2 regions of the Kitasatospora sp. NPDC096204 genome follow, and region 2 is predicted to be linked to the other one. Evidence: riboswitches for the same ligand, from Rfam matches in the RefSeq annotation. Region 2 holds a riboswitch; the other holds the start of a gene.
The links. Region 2 has a riboswitch for glycine ahead of gcvT (glycine cleavage system aminomethyltransferase GcvT). Riboswitches for the same ligand answer to the same signal wherever they lie in the genome.

Region 1 (7,377 bases), on a different contig from region 2:
TCCTTGTCGGTGACCGGGTCGGTCGGCACGCGGAAGGCGACCAGGGCGAGGGCGATCAGGCCGAAGACCAGGCCCATCCAGAAGATCGACTTGTAGTCCCAGTGCTCCAGCAGGAGACCGGTGGCGACCAGGCCGAGGCCGGAGCCGACGCCCATCGAGGCGCTGATGGCGGCGACGCCGCCGGTCACCTTCTGCTTGGGCAGCTCGTCACGGACGATGCTGATCGCCAGCGGCAGGACACCGCCGCCGGCGCCCTGGAGGACGCGGGCGACGACCAGCCAGGTGAAGGAGTGGGTGCTGACCGCCAGTGCCGAACCCGCGACCAGACCGGCCAGCGAGATCAGCAGCATCGGCTTGCGGCCCCGGAGGTCGCCGAAACGGCCCAGGAGGGGAGTCAGCACGGCTGCGGAGAGCAGGTTGGCGGTCATCAGCCAGGTGATGCTGGAGGCGGAGACGTTCAGTTCCCTGGCGAGCGAGGGCAGGATCGGGACGACCGCGGTCTGCACCACGCTGAACGACAACATCGCCAGGATGAGGGCCGGCAGGACCCGGGCGCTGCTCTGCTTCTCGGCCGCGGTGGTGGGCTGTGGTGCCTCACTCACGGTTGCTTCCTCCCGTACATAGTGAATGAACTGAAGTAACCATGCAGGGAGATACTTCAGAGTGTCAAATATCGAGCGGTTAAGCTTTGGCAAAGACGAAGGGTCGGGTACGCGACAAGGGCCCCGGACGGTGTCCGGGGCCCTTGCTGGTGGGGGCGGTCAGGCGAGTGGGCGCGCTGGGGCCGGTCGGGGGGTGTCGGGGGTGAACGCGGACGGCGGGGTGTGGGGGGGCGTGGTGTCGTGGACCTCGACGTGCTCGCGACGGAGTTCCTCCCGGATCACCTCCTCGGTCGTGTACCGCTCGACGACCAGGCGGACCCGCTCGACGGGCGCGAGGTACTTGCGGGCCACCGCGCGTTCCTCACGGAGAGTGACCTCCTCGGTGGCCTCGGCGATCTCCCTGTCGGTGAGCGTGGCGCGCTCGGCCTCGCTGATCGGCGTCCGCTCGACCCGGACGCGCTCGCGGACCACCGGGACGCGGCGCTCGACCTGTTCGGTCGTCACGTACTTGCGCAGCTTCGCGGTGCCGAGGACGTGCCACTCGGTGGTGACCTCCAGCCGCTCCTCGCGGCAGGTGATCTCGACCGGGCTGCTCGGGGCGGCCGTGGCGGTGCCCGGGTGCGCGGTGGCGGTCGTGGTGGCCGCCGCCGGGGCGGGCATGGGGGCGGGGTGCGACTGCTTCGGTTCCATGACGGGCGCGGCGGGGGCGGGTGCCGCCGCCGCAGGGGTGCCGGGGAGCCGGGTGTCGGCCTCCGGGGCGGTCCTGGTGCTGTCGGGGGTGACGGGCGCGGCGGCGGCAGCGGGGGTCCTCGCCGGGGCGCGCTCGGGGGAGCGCTCGGGGGCGCGCTCGGGACTGTGGAAGGTGAGCGGCTTGGCCGGGGCGGCGGCGGTCGTCGTGGCGGTGGCAGCAGCCGCCGTGGTGCCGAAGTCGCGGTCGGGCTGCTTGGCCCGGCTCCCGTTCTCGCCGTTCGGGCGGCTGTCCAGCGGGGTGTCGAGCCCGTAGTAGCGGTAGAGCTGGAGCTCCTGGGCGGGGGACAGGTGCTGGCCGACGCCGAAGTCCGGCGACTCCTTCACCAGCGACTTGTCGTACGGCACCCGCAGTTCGTCGCCCGCGAACTCGCTGGTGGTCAGCGGGACGAAGGCGTCCCGGCCGAAGATGCCGGTCCGGACCGCGGCCCACTCGGGCCGGCCGGTGGCGTCGTCCAGGTAGACCTCGTCGACCGTGCCGATCTTGTCTCCGTTGCGGTCGACGGCCTTGTGACCGATGAGGTCCCGGGGGTCGATGTCGGTCTGCACTTCTTTTTTCCTCCCGCGCGCGCTGGGCCTGCGGAACTCCCGCAGCAGGGCGGCCGGAGCACCCGTCCCGTCCGCCACTTCACACCAAATGCCATGAATCGGACCGGCGCGAGCGGGGTGCGCCGGACGGGGTTGCGCGATCGACCGTCCGGGGGACGCGCGTAGACCTCGATTGACCGGACGCACCCGTGATCGGGAGGCCTCCCGCTGGTACCCTGGGCGGCGACCGCAGAGCCCGCTCGGGAGAGTCTCCGACAACGAAAACCGCTGGTCGGGGCGCCGAAGGAGCAACTCCTCCCCGGAATCTCTCAGGCATCCGTACCGTGTGGGGTAGGTCACTCTGGAAAGCAGGGCAGGAGCGTCGGCACGGAAGCCGGCGATCACCACCCTCACCGACGGTGCAAGCCGGCGGGGCGCCCACAGCGCCCCGTGCGGGTGAAGCTCTCAGGTCCCGATGACAGAGGGGGAGGCCTGTCGGGTCCGCCCGCCCAGGTTTGTCCGCCGCCCGCAGCGGCGAGGCCGGCCGGCGTGCGTACCCCCGCCGGTCCGTGACCAGGAGGCCTCGACCACCATGAACGCCCAGCCGAACGCGGGACGCCCCACCGGCGCCTCGACCCTCACCGAGCTTGAGCTGGCCAGTCCCTTCGAGAACCGCCACATCGGCCCCGACGCCGCCGCGCAGGAGAAGATGCTGGCGTCCGTCGGCTACAGCTCGCTGGACGAGCTCGCCGCCACCGCGGTGCCCGAGGCGATCCGTTCCATCACCGCCCTGGACCTGCCCGCGGGCCGGACCGAGGCCCAGGTCCTCGCCGAGCTGCGCGAGCTGGCCGGCCGCAACCAGGTGCTCCAGCCGATGATCGGCCTGGGCTACTACGGCACCTTCACCCCGCCGGTGATCCTGCGCAACGTCATGGAGAACCCGGCCTGGTACACCGCCTACACCCCGTACCAGCCGGAGATCTCGCAGGGCCGCCTGGAGGCGCTGCTCAACTTCCAGACCCTGGTCTCCGACCTGACCGGCCTGTCGACCTCCGGCGCCTCGCTGCTGGACGAGGGCACCGCGGCCGCCGAGGCGATGGCGCTCGCCCGCCGCGTCACCAAGGTCAAGGGCGGTGTCTTCCTGGTCGACGCCGAGACCCTGCCGCAGACCCTCGCGGTGATCAACACCCGCGCCGTGCCGACCGGTGTCGAGGTCGTCGTCGCCGACCTGTCCGAGGGCATCCCGGCCGAGATCGCCGAGCGTGGCGTCTTCGGCGTGCTGCTCCAGTACCCGGGTGCCACCGGTGTGGTCCGCGACCTCGCCCCGGTGATCGAGCAGGCGCACGGCCTGGGCGCGATCGTCGCCGTCGCCGCCGACCTGCTGGCGCTGACCCTGCTCAAGTCCCCGGGCTCGCTGGGCGCCGACATCGCCTGCGGCACCACGCAGCGCTTCGGTGTGCCGATGGGCTTCGGCGGACCGCACGCCGGCTACCTGTCGGTGCGTACCGAGTACGCCCGCTCGCTGCCCGGCCGCCTGGTCGGCGTCTCCGTCGACTCCGACGGCAACCGCGCCTACCGCCTGGCGCTGCAGACCCGCGAGCAGCACATCCGCCGCGAGAAGGCCACCAGCAACATCTGCACCGCCCAGGTGCTGCTCGCCGTGATGGCCTCGATGTACGCCGTCTACCACGGCCCGGACGGCCTGGCCGACATCGCCCGCCGCACCCACCGCTACGCCGCCGCCCTCGCCGAGGGCCTGCGGGCCGGCGGCGTCGAGCTGCTGCACGGCGAGTTCTTCGACACCGTCACCGCCGTCGTCCCGGGCCGCGCCGCCGAGATCGCCGCCGCCGCCCGCGCCAACGGCGTCAACGTGTACCAGGACGGCGAGGACCGGATCTCCGTCTCCACCGACGAGACCACCACCCGCGAGCACCTGGCCGGTGTCTGGGCCGCGTTCGGCGTTGCCGCCGGCGAGGTCGCCGAGGCCGCCGACGCGCTGCCCGCCGCGCTGCTGCGCGAGGACGAGTACCTGACCCACCCGGTCTTCCACAGCCACCGCTCGGAGACCGCCATGCTGCGCTACCTGCGCCGCCTGTCGGACCGGGACTACGCGCTGGACCGCGGCATGATCCCGCTGGGCTCCTGCACCATGAAGCTCAACGCGACCACCGAGATGGAGGCGGTGACCTGGCCGGAGTTCGGCCAGCTGCACCCCTTCGCGCCGATCGACCAGGCCCAGGGCTTCCTGACCCTGATCCGCCAGCTGGAGCAGCAGCTGGTCGAGGTGACCGGCTACGACGCCGTGTCGATCCAGCCGAACGCCGGTTCCCAGGGCGAGTTCGCCGGTCTGCTGGCCGTGCGCGCCTACCACCACGCCAACGGTGACACCCAGCGCGACGTCTGCCTGATCCCGTCCTCGGCGCACGGCACCAACGCGGCCTCCGCGGTGATGGCCGGCATGCGCGTGGTCGTGGTGAAGACCTTGGCCGACGGCGACGTGGACGTCGAGGACCTGAAGGCCAAGATCGAGCAGCACCGCGACAACCTCGCCGTGCTGATGGTCACCTACCCGTCCACCCACGGCGTGTACGAGACCCAGATCACCGACATCTGCGCCCTGGTGCACGAGGCCGGCGGCCAGGTGTACGTGGACGGCGCCAACCTGAACGCCCTGGTCGGCCTGGCCAAGCCGGGCAAGTTCGGCGCGGACGTCTCGCACCTGAACCTGCACAAGACCTTCTGCATCCCGCACGGCGGCGGCGGCCCGGGCGTCGGCCCGGTCGCGGTGCGCGCCCACCTGGCGCCGTACCTGCCGAACCACCCGCTGCAGGCGGAGGCCGGCCCGGCCACCGGCGTCGGCCCGGTCTCGGCCGCGCCGTGGGGCTCGGCGGCCATCCTGCCGATCTCCTGGGCGTACGTCCGGCTGATGGGCGGCGAGGGCCTCAAGCACGCGACCCAGGTCGCGGTGCTGAACGCCAACTACATCGCCAAGCGCCTGGCGCCGCACTTCCCGGTGCTCTACACGGGCCCGGGCGGGCTGGTCGCGCACGAGTGCATCATCGACCTGCGTCCGCTGACCAAGGAGACGGGCGTGACGGTGGACGACATCGCCAAGCGCCTGATCGACTACGGCTTCCACGCGCCGACGATGTCCTTCCCGGTGGCCGGCACGCTGATGATCGAGCCGACCGAGTCCGAGGACCTGCACGAGATCGACCGGTTCTGCGACGCGATGATCACCATCCGCGCCGAGATCGACAAGGTCGGCTCGGGCGAGTGGGCGGCCGACGACAACCCGCTGCGCAACGCCCCGCACACCGCCGCCACGCTGGCCGGCGACTGGGCGCACGGCTACTCGCGGCAGGAGGCCGTCTTCCCGGCGGGCGTGAACCCGGCGGACAAGTACTGGCCGCCGGTCAGCCGGATCGACGGCGCGTACGGCGACCGCAACCTGGTCTGCTCCTGCCCGCCGCTGGACGAGTACGGCGTCTGACCGGACCCGGCCCGCGGGCCCGGATCGGACGGCAGGGCCCCGGCGGAGTCTTCCGCCGGGGCCCTGCCCGTTTCGCCGGCCGAGTCGGCGGCTGCCCCCGCCGTCCGGCCGGACCGGCCGGACCGTTCGGTCAGGCCGCGTGGGCGACGGGACGGCGCGGGGCGATCACCCGGCCGTCGGGCAGCAGTTCTCCGGTGTCCTCGAACAGGACGACGCCGTTGCAGAGCAGGCTCCAGCCCTGCTCCGGGTGGCGGGCCACCGAGACGGCCGCCTCGCGGTCCTCGGACTCGGCCGATGGGCACTCAGGACGGTGCTGGCACATACGCGTACCCTCGCTTCGCTCTGCGATCCTCCCCGTGATGCGGTCGCCGGAGGTGGTGCCGTCCGGGACCGCCGCGGTGGTCGGATCCTGTCCGCACGCCGGCCAAGTGTGGACCGACGCTCAAGTGGGTAGGACAGGTGGTCCTTCCACGCTGGTTCCCAGTGTCGGCATCCTGGGACCCGCGCGCAGGGATTTCGTGACATGCGCCACAACTCCCGGGTGGAGATCACCCGTTCAGGTGGGATCGGCGGGAAAGAGCACACCACTGGGTCAGCCGGCGCATGACCCGATGGGGCCATGCCGGATGGTCCGGGCGGGTGGTCGCCGTTCGGATGAGGGCCCGCGGGCGCAGGGGCGCGGGCAGGGGCGCGGGCAGGGGTGGGGGCCGCCGGGCGGGTGGGCCCGGCGGCCCGTGGGGCACCGTTCGGTTCAGGAGGAGCCGAGCAGCAGCGGCCTGGCGAGCGGGGCGCGGGCGAGCAGCGGCAGCAGTTCGGCGGCCGGGCGGGCGCGGTGCGCGGTGACGCCGAGCGGGGCCGGGGCGAGGGGGATCAGCAGGTCGGCGGCCGGGTCGCCGTCTGGGCTGTGCAGCCAGAGCGCCGTGGCGTACTGGCCCGGAAAGGTCAGCAGCCGGGGCTGCCGGCGGGTCCGGGAGTTCTGGGCGAGCTGCCAGGCCTCGCGCAGCGCCCGGACCGTGGAGTCGAGGTAGGGGCCCGCGGTGAAGTGGGAGAAGCTGTGGCCCTCGGCGCTCTGCACCACCTCGGCGGCGGCGGCCACCTCGGGCCCGTCCTTGATCAGGAAGCGCCAGCCGGTGCGGCGGGCGGCCGGGAGTTCCGGGCGCGGGCCGTTCAGGACGTGCACCGCGAGCGGGTGGGCGGGGAGCAGTGGGCCGGTCGGATGACGCAGTGCTGCGGCGGCGGGCTGGCGCAGCGCGGTCTCCGAGTCGAGCGCGCCCAGGACCGCGCGCAGCGCGCTCGGCGGGGGCTGGGGGGTTTGCAGAGTCATGGCGGGTCCGCCTCTCCAAGCGAGATCGGCGTGCGAGTGCGTCATACCGGCGTGGCGAGGCGACGCGTCTTCGGTGACGGGGCCCGGCCGTGTCCGGTTGTGCAGGATCGCGGAGCCGGCACGGTCGCCGCCGTCGACGAGGGCTTCTGGGCGAGGCGGACCGGCCGGAGCGCTGTGCCAATTCGAACAGGTGCGCAGGGTGATCTGTTTATCACAGGCTGTGGTGCCGGGCAAGTCTACAGTTCGTCTGATTTTCCGTCAGATGCCTTGCAATGCAAGCCAGTACAAGCGTTCGGGTATCGATCTTCGAGGTGGGCATGATGCTTGCACGGTCGGTCGACCGGGTGCTCGACGGGGTGGCTCTGGAGGAGGGGACCGTGGGCGAGAAGGTCGTGGCTACTCGGGCGGAACTGGCGGACCGGCAGCAGTACCGGCGCAAGCTCCACACGTGTCTCGAAACACTCGGACGGATGATCCGGGAGGACCGCTTCGACCGTCCGCGGGCGGTGATGGGCCTGGAGATCGAGCTCAACCTGGCCGACGAGCAGGGCCTGCCGGCCATGAACAACGCGCAGGTGCTGAGCGCGATCGGTTCCAGCGACTTCCAGACCGAACTGGGCCGGTTCAACATCGAGGTCAACATCACGCCCCACCGGCTCTGCGGGCACGTCTTCGAGGAGCTG
Region 2 (7,377 bases):
TGGCAGGTGGCCGGTTCCGGCCCGAAGTTGTACTCGGCGCCGGCGACCAGGCCCTTGAGGAACTTCCAGTACTGGGCGTACAGCGGCTGGTCGAGGCCGAGGTTCTGCTTGACCGCCGCGATCGTCTCGGGGGACGGGCTCTTCCCGATGAACTGGGCGGCCAGTTGGTCGGCCGTCTCACCGGCGATGCGCGGGAGCAGGAAGAAGATCGCGAAGGTGACGGCGCTGACGACCAGTAGCAGCACCAGGGCCGCGAGGATCCTGCGGATGATGTAGGCAAACACAGTTGGGCGGCTCCGGCGGCCCGCCGCCGTCCGGGGTCTTCCGGACGGCGGCGGGCGCCGCTGCCTTCACCTGCCTTCAGGGATGCGGAGCCAGGCTCTTACTTGGTGGTGCCGATGTTCAGGTAGTCGTACTGACCCGAGAACGCCGACGTGGAGGCCAGGTTGGTGGCGTTGGACGGGCGGTACAGGAAGACCTTGAAGTAGGTCAGCGGGACGTAGACCGCCGAGTCCATGACCTTCTTGTCGATGTCCGCGTAGATCTTCTCGCGGGCCGCCTTGTCCGAGTTGACGGCGGCGTCGTCGATCAGCTTGTTGACCGCCGGGTCGTTCAGCTGGCCCAGGTTGTTGTTGCCGGTGTCCTTGACCGCGCGGCCGTCGACGATCTGCTGGAGGAAGCCGTAGCCGGTCGGCCAGTCGGCGCCCCACTGCATCATCATCAGGCCGATGTTGTGGTCCGCCGCGAACTTCGGCGAACCGGCGTTGTCGGTCAGGTACTTGGACGACGGGTACTGCTGGATCTCGGCGTTGATGCCGACCTTCTTCAGCGCCGCCTGGATCGAGGTCGCGCCGGCGATCTCGGTGGCGCGCTCGGTGCGGGCGGAGATGACGGTGTTGAAGCCGCCCTCCTTGCCGCAGGCCTTCAGGGCGTCCTTGGCCTTGGCCTCGTCACCCTTGTTGTCCTTGGTCTCGAAGGTGTTGAAGTCCTGGTGGCCCGGGATGTCCGGCGGGAGCACCGAGTTGGCGACCTGGCCGCGGATCGGGCCGCCCAGGGCGGTCTGCACCGAGACCTTGTCGACCGCGTACTGGACCGCCTTGCGGCACTCGACGTTGTCGAACGGCGCGAGCTTGGAGTTGATCGCCAGGTAGACCAGGCGGCCGCCGTAGGCGTTGTCCGTGTTGGCCTTGAGCTTCGGGTCCTGGAGGATCTGCGCCTGGGTCTGCGGGTCGACGCCGCCACCGCCGAGGTCGACCTGGGCGTTGCCGGCCAGCAGGTCCTTGTCGATGGTGGCCTGGTCGATGTTGAACCGGAGCACGATCTTGTCGCCGAGCTGCTTGCGGATCGGGTCGGTGCTCTTGTCCCAGTTGGGGTTCGGCACCAGGACGGCCTGCTTGCCGTCCTCGTAGGACTCGAACTTGTAGGAGCCCGAGGACACGATGTGCTTGACGTAGTCGGCGCCGGTGTCCTTCGCCTGCGGGACCGGCGCGGTCTGCGGGGTGGCGACCAGGTAGTCGAAGTCCGCGAACGGGTGCTGGAGGTGGAAGACGACGGTGAGGTCGTCGGGCGTCTCGATCGAGTTGAGGCCGCCCTCCTTGTCCTTGAACGGACCCTGGTACGGCGTCGGGTTGTCCACCAGCAGGTTGCGGAAGTACGTCGGGCCGTTGGTGAGCACGTCCGTGAAGTTGGAGCGCTCGACGGCGTACTTGACGTCCTTCGAGGTGATCGGGGTGCCGTCGTCGTACTTCAGGCCCGCGCGCAGCTTGTACGTCCAGGTCAGGCCGTCCGCGCTCGGCTTGCCCTCCGACTCGGCGAGGTCCGGGACGAGCTTGTTGCCCTCCTCGCCCGGTGCCGGGTTGAAGGTGGTCAGCGAACGGGCGTACAGACGCGAGAAGTTGTAGATGTACGCGTAGTACGTGTTGCCCGGGTCGAGCGAGTCCGGGGTGCCCTTCATCTCGAAGGTCACCGTCCCGCCCTTCTTGTCCGAGGCGTTGACGATGCTCTTGGTGGCCGCGTTGGCGCCGCCCCCGGCGGAGCCGGAGGCCGAGGAGGAGCCGCCGTCCTTCGACGAGCTGGTGCAACCGGTCACGACCAGGACCGCGGCGGCAGCCGCCGCGGTCAGGGCGACGGTACGGGACCTACGCATGGGTGAGATCAACCCCTTGGGGATGTGGAGGCGGTGGAGGGTCCTGACGCGAGGTCAGTCGATCGTTCAGGGCCGTTCGATGACGCTCGGTCAGTTGCTCTTGGGATCGAGGGCGTCGCGCAGGCCGTCGCCGAGCAGGTTGAAGGCGAGCACGGTGACGAAGATCGCCAGGCCGGGGACCACCATGTACTGGGGGTCCACCTGGTAGTACCGGATCGCGTCCTGGAGCATCCCGCCCCAGGAGGCCTGCGGGGGCTGGATGCCGACGCCGAGGAAGCTCAGCCCGGCCTCGAAGAGGATGTTGGTCGGGATCAGCAGGGTCGAGTAGACCAGGATCGGACCGACCAGGTTGGGCAGCAGCTCCTTGAACAGGATGAACGGGCCGCGGGCACCGAGGCTGCGGGCCGCGTGGACGAACTCGCGCTCGCGCAGCGAGAGCGTCTGGCCGCGCACGATCCGGCCCATGTAGGGCCAGTTGAAGAAGCCGATCACGAAGATCAGCACCAGGATGTGCAGCGGCAGGCCGTGCAGGCCGAACGCCCCGCCCTGGAGCGAGGTCGAGATCGCGATGGCGAACAGCAGCAGCGGGAACGCCAGGAAGACGTCCATCACCCGGCTGATCACGGTGTCGACCCAACCGCCGTAGTAGCCGGCCATGATGCCGAGCACGGTGCCGATGGTGTTGGAGAGCACGGTCGCGCCGAAGGCGACCAACAGGGAGACCCAGGAGCCCTCGATGACGCGGGTGAGCAGGTCACGGCCCTGCAGCGGGTCGACGCCGAGCGGGTGGTCCATGCTCATGCCGCCCCAGTCGCCGAACGGCAGACCGCCGAGGTCGGCGTCCAGGAGGTCCTGGTTGAGGGCGTCCGGGTCGAGCCCGAACAACGACTCGATCGGCTTCGCCAGCAGGGCGAGCAGGATCAGCAGGATCACCACGACGCCGCCGGCGACGGCGGCCTTGTCCCGCTTGAAGCGGGTCCAGGCGATCTGGCCGAGGGAGCGGCCCTCGATCTTCTTGGCCGGGCTCTCGGCGGCTGGTGCCTCCGGTTCGTTCCCGGCGGTGGTCACGGATGCGGTCATGGTCAGTTGGTCCCCTCGCCGACGGTGGCCGGCCCACGGGTGCCGGTCGCCGGCTTCGGCGGTGCGGCTGCGGACGTGCGGAAGTGCTGTGGAGGAGCGGTCTTGACGGCAGTGCGTGGTGCACGGGCACTGCCACCACGCGGGATGGGCGTCGCGTGGGCGGGACTGTCGGCGTGCGCGCTCACCTTTGTGGGGTTCCAGCACGCGCGGTGCGTTGCGCAGAACTCTCTGCCATCCGAACTGGCTTGCGCCAGCCCTGCCAACCGACAGATGCCCAACTGTGATCTGCGCACATGCACCTCCCCGATCTTCGGCATATACCTCTTCACATGGCTGTAACTGCCATGTCAAGATGACCGGAGCACACATCCGGAAATTCGTCCGGAAAGCATCGAAGCCGACTTGATGGACAATCAAGTCGGCTTCGTGGAATGGGTTTTGGGGATCAGCGCCCGGGGTAGCCGGGCCACGGCCGCTGCGGCTGCTGCTGCCAGCCCTGGGCCGGCGGCTGAGTGCCGTACGCATAGCCCGGCATCGACTGCCCGGGGTACGGCGGCGGGGGCACCGGCGGGTACGGGCCGGTCGGCGGACGCCCCGCCTCCCGGTCGAAGAACGGCCGCGCGTTGGCGCGCATCCACAGCGCCACCGGGTCGTACTCGTCCGACATCGCCACCGTGGACACCGCGAGCCCCTCCGGGGCCACCGCGATCGCGCGCTGCATCAGCGCCCGCACCGCCTCCACGGCCGGCGGCGAACTCTCGTACAGGTCAAGGCCGATGGCCAGGTACGGCTCCCCCACCGCGGGCTGCACCCAGGCCCGGCGCAGCGCCCGCACCGGGCGCACCTCGACGGCCTGCCGCTCCAGCAGGGCGAAGAACGGCTGGGCGTTCAGCTGCGGCTCGCTCAGCTTCAACGGCCCGGCCGGCAGCCGGTCCAGGCCCGCGGCGATCCGCCGGAGGTCCGCCCAGGGCACCCCGACACCGCCGCCGGGCGCGTGCGGGTTGAGCCACAGGCCCCAGCGGGTGCGGTACAGCGAGGCCGCGATCTCCCGTCCCGAGACCACCTCGTGGGCCCGCGCCCAGCCGGAGGCGGTCAGCTGCTCGGACGAGGTGACGGCCGGCGCGTAGCCGTGGCCGCTGATCTCCATGTTCCCGTACTGGGCGTCCGGGCTGCCCGGCGTGCCGTGCCACAGCAGCATCCAGACCTGACCGTCCGCCAGCGCGTGCAGCAGCCGCTCGTACGCGTCGTAGCGCTCCGGCGCGACGTCGCGCAGGGCGCGCTCCAACGCGCCGGGATCAGCTCCCGGGCGCCCGGCCGGTGCCTGGCCCCAGGGCCCCGGCACACCGCCCGCTCCCGTTCCCGCACTCATGCGCCCACCTCGCCGCGCCTCTTTCTTTCAACCCGCCGACCCGTCGGCCGTCTGCACGCACCCTATGGCGCGGCACCGGCCACCGCCACGGCGACGTGCCTTTGACACTGACCCCGCTCAGACCCGCGCGTAGAACGGCTGTACCCGGGTGAGCAGCCACTCGACCACCGGGTCGTCGGCGAGGTCGAGCAGTACGAGGTGGACGCCGCCGGGCAGCGGCGCGGTTCCCAGGGCTCGCCCGAGTGCCTCGTTCACCGCGGCCGGATCGGCCGGGGCCACCGGGTCCAGCTGGACACCCACGAACATCACGGTCGGCTCGCCCTCGATGCTGGCCAGCGCCCTGCGGGCGGTCAGCACCCCGGGCAGCGCCGACAGCTCGCTCCGGCAGGCGGCCAGGAAGTGCTCCGGGTCCTCGCCCGGCACCGGCTCGCGCAGCGCCACCCGCCCGCCGGTCGGCTCCGACGCGTCGCCGGCGCCCTCCCAGCGGTCCGCGCGCGGGCCGCGGCGCAGCTCGGCGACCCCCTGCGGCGGCACCGGAATGCCCACCGCCGCCTCCGGGTTCACCGCGATGCCCAGGCCCAGCGGCAGCCCGCGGGCGAGCTCCCACACCGGCGCGATCGCGAAGGCCATCCCCGGCGCCTGCTGGAGGAACACCTCCTGCGAGGAGAACACCGGCACGTACGGGTCGCCGCCCAGCTCGATGGTCGGCAGGTCCAGCGACTGCCCCTGCGGGTCGGCCCCGGCCGGCAGCGGCACCCACACCTGGCTGCGCGCCAGTACCTCGATCACCCGCGGCGTCGCGCCCGGGTCCCCCAGGGCCGCGGTCAGCACCTGCTCCAGCTCGTTGGCCGGCCAGGAGCCGCCCGCCGGCGCCTCCTCCGGTCCGCCCCACCCCTGCTGCTGCTCCACCGGGTACCCCATGCGCCGCCGATTCCGCCCTCTGCCGGTCGGCCGCCCACTGCTGCGCCGACGCGCAGCAGTCTAGGGCCCCGGGGCCTTCCTCTTTAGGGCTCGTGTTCGGGTGGCCCTCGGAGCTCGTGCGGGTGGCCCTCGGAGCTCGCGTTCGGGTGCACCCCGGGGCTCGTCCTCGGGACGCGCCCCGGGCCCCGCCTTCGCGCGCCGTGCGGTGTGACCGGGTCCCCCCTCCCCTCGTCGCCCGGGACGTGCCATGATGTGCCCGTCCGACGGCATGCGCCGCGGGCCCCCACAACTCCACACCGGCCGCTCGAACCCGCGCGGGAGAGCCCGGAGTGCCGTTCAGGCACAGCCGGCGCCGAAGGAGCAAGTCCTCCCCGGAATCTCTCAGGCACCCCTACCGCACGGGTTAGGCACATCTGGAAAGCGGCGCACGGCCCTGTCGTGCGCCCACCCACGGTGCAAGCCGCCCTGCTGTCCCCCAAGCTGGAAACGGCTGCGGGCGGCGGGCGGTGAAGCTCTCAGGTTCGACGACAGATGGGGAGACCCACGCCGCCGCATGCCCGCGCGCAGGGTCGGCCCCCGAGCGGGTCCGGTCCGGCGCGTGCACCCCTGAGTGCCCCGACCGAGGAGTTCCTGGCCATGTCGTCCCTCCGCCTGACCGCGCTCGACGCGCTGCACCGCGCCCTCGGCGCGACCATGACCGACTTCGCCGGCTGGGACATGCCGCTGCGCTACGGCAGCGAGCGCGAGGAGCACCTCGCCGTCCGCACCAAGGCCGGCCTGTTCGACCTCTCGCACATGGGCGAGATCACCGTCACCGGCCCGCAGGCCGGTGAGATGCTGGACCACGCGCTGGTCGGCTTCGTCTCCGCGCTCGGCGTGCTGCGCGCCCGCTACACCATGATCTGCGCCGAGGACGGCGGCATCCTGGACGACCTGATCGTCTACCGCCTGCGCGAGGACGCCTTCCTGGTCGTCGCCAACGCCTCGAACGCCCAGCTGGTCCTCGACGAGCTGATCGCCCGCGCCAAGGGCTTCGACGCCGTCGTCACCGACGACCGCGACACCTACGCGCTGATCGCCGTCCAGGGCCCGGAGGCCACCGGCATCCTGGCGAAGACCACCGACGCCGACCTGCCCGGCCTGAAGTACTACGCGATCCTCCCGGCCCAGGTGGCCGGCCGCGACGTGCTGCTCGCCCGTACCGGCTACACCGGCGAGGACGGCTTCGAGATCTTCTGCCACCCGGTCGACGCCGAGCCGGTCTGGCAGGCGCTGACCGCCGCCGGCGAGGGCCACGGCCTGATCCCGTGCGGCCTGTCCTGCCGCGACACGCTGCGCCTGGAGGCCGGCATGCCGCTGTACGGGCACGAGCTGTCCACCGAGCTCACCCCGTTCGACGCCGGCCTGGGCCGGGTCGTCCGCTTCGACAAGACCACCAACGAGGGCGCCTTCGTCGGCCGCAAGGCGCTGGAGCAGGCCGCCGCCGCGGCCGAGACCAACCCGCCGAAGAAGCTGGTCGGCCTGGTCTCCGAGGGCAAGCGGGTGCCGCGCGCCGAGTACACCGTGGTCTCCACCGAGGGCGAGCCGATCGGCCGGATCACCTCCGGCGCGCCGTCCCCGACGCTCGGGCAGCCGATCGCGATGGCCTACGTCGACGCCGCCCACGCGGAGCCCGGCACCACCGTCGCGGTGGACGTCCGCGGCAAGCACGAGCCCGTCCAGGTCGTGGCGCTTCCGTTCTACAAGCGCGCCCGCTGAGCCTTCGTCCCGCCCCCGTTTTTCCCATTCACGCACGTCGCAGCCGTCCGCGCGGCGGCCCGCTTCGTCGTGCCCGCTTCCCATCCTGGAGAATGACGCCATG

Region 1: it holds a riboswitch for glycine, as region 2 does, so the genes downstream of both, gcvP (aminomethyl-transferring glycine dehydrogenase) here and gcvT (glycine cleavage system aminomethyltransferase GcvT) in region 2, are expected to answer to the same signal.

The regions. Positions count from the first base shown of each region.
Region 1 covers NZ_JBIWFT010000033.1:97,003-104,379, reverse strand. The annotation lists gene ACIQ87_RS29995 (MFS transporter) at 1-602, opposite strand, end outside; gene ACIQ87_RS29990 (PRC and DUF2382 domain-containing protein) at 762-1,898, opposite strand; glycine riboswitch at 2,129-2,232, shown strand; gene gcvP (aminomethyl-transferring glycine dehydrogenase) at 2,470-5,370, shown strand; gene ACIQ87_RS29980 (DUF5999 family protein) at 5,501-5,692, opposite strand; gene ACIQ87_RS29975 (hypothetical protein) at 6,122-6,694, opposite strand; gene ACIQ87_RS29970 (glutamate--cysteine ligase) at 7,072-7,377, shown strand, end outside.
Region 2 covers NZ_JBIWFT010000003.1:47,248-54,624, forward strand. The annotation lists gene ACIQ87_RS03705 (ABC transporter permease) at 1-284, opposite strand, end outside; gene ACIQ87_RS03710 (ABC transporter substrate-binding protein) at 383-2,146, opposite strand; gene ACIQ87_RS03715 (ABC transporter permease) at 2,237-3,226, opposite strand; gene ACIQ87_RS03720 (enhanced serine sensitivity protein SseB C-terminal domain-containing protein) at 3,672-4,595, opposite strand; gene ACIQ87_RS03725 (enhanced serine sensitivity protein SseB) at 4,713-5,516, opposite strand; glycine riboswitch at 5,822-5,923, shown strand; gene gcvT (glycine cleavage system aminomethyltransferase GcvT) at 6,153-7,274, shown strand; gene gcvH (glycine cleavage system protein GcvH) at 7,375-7,377, shown strand, end outside.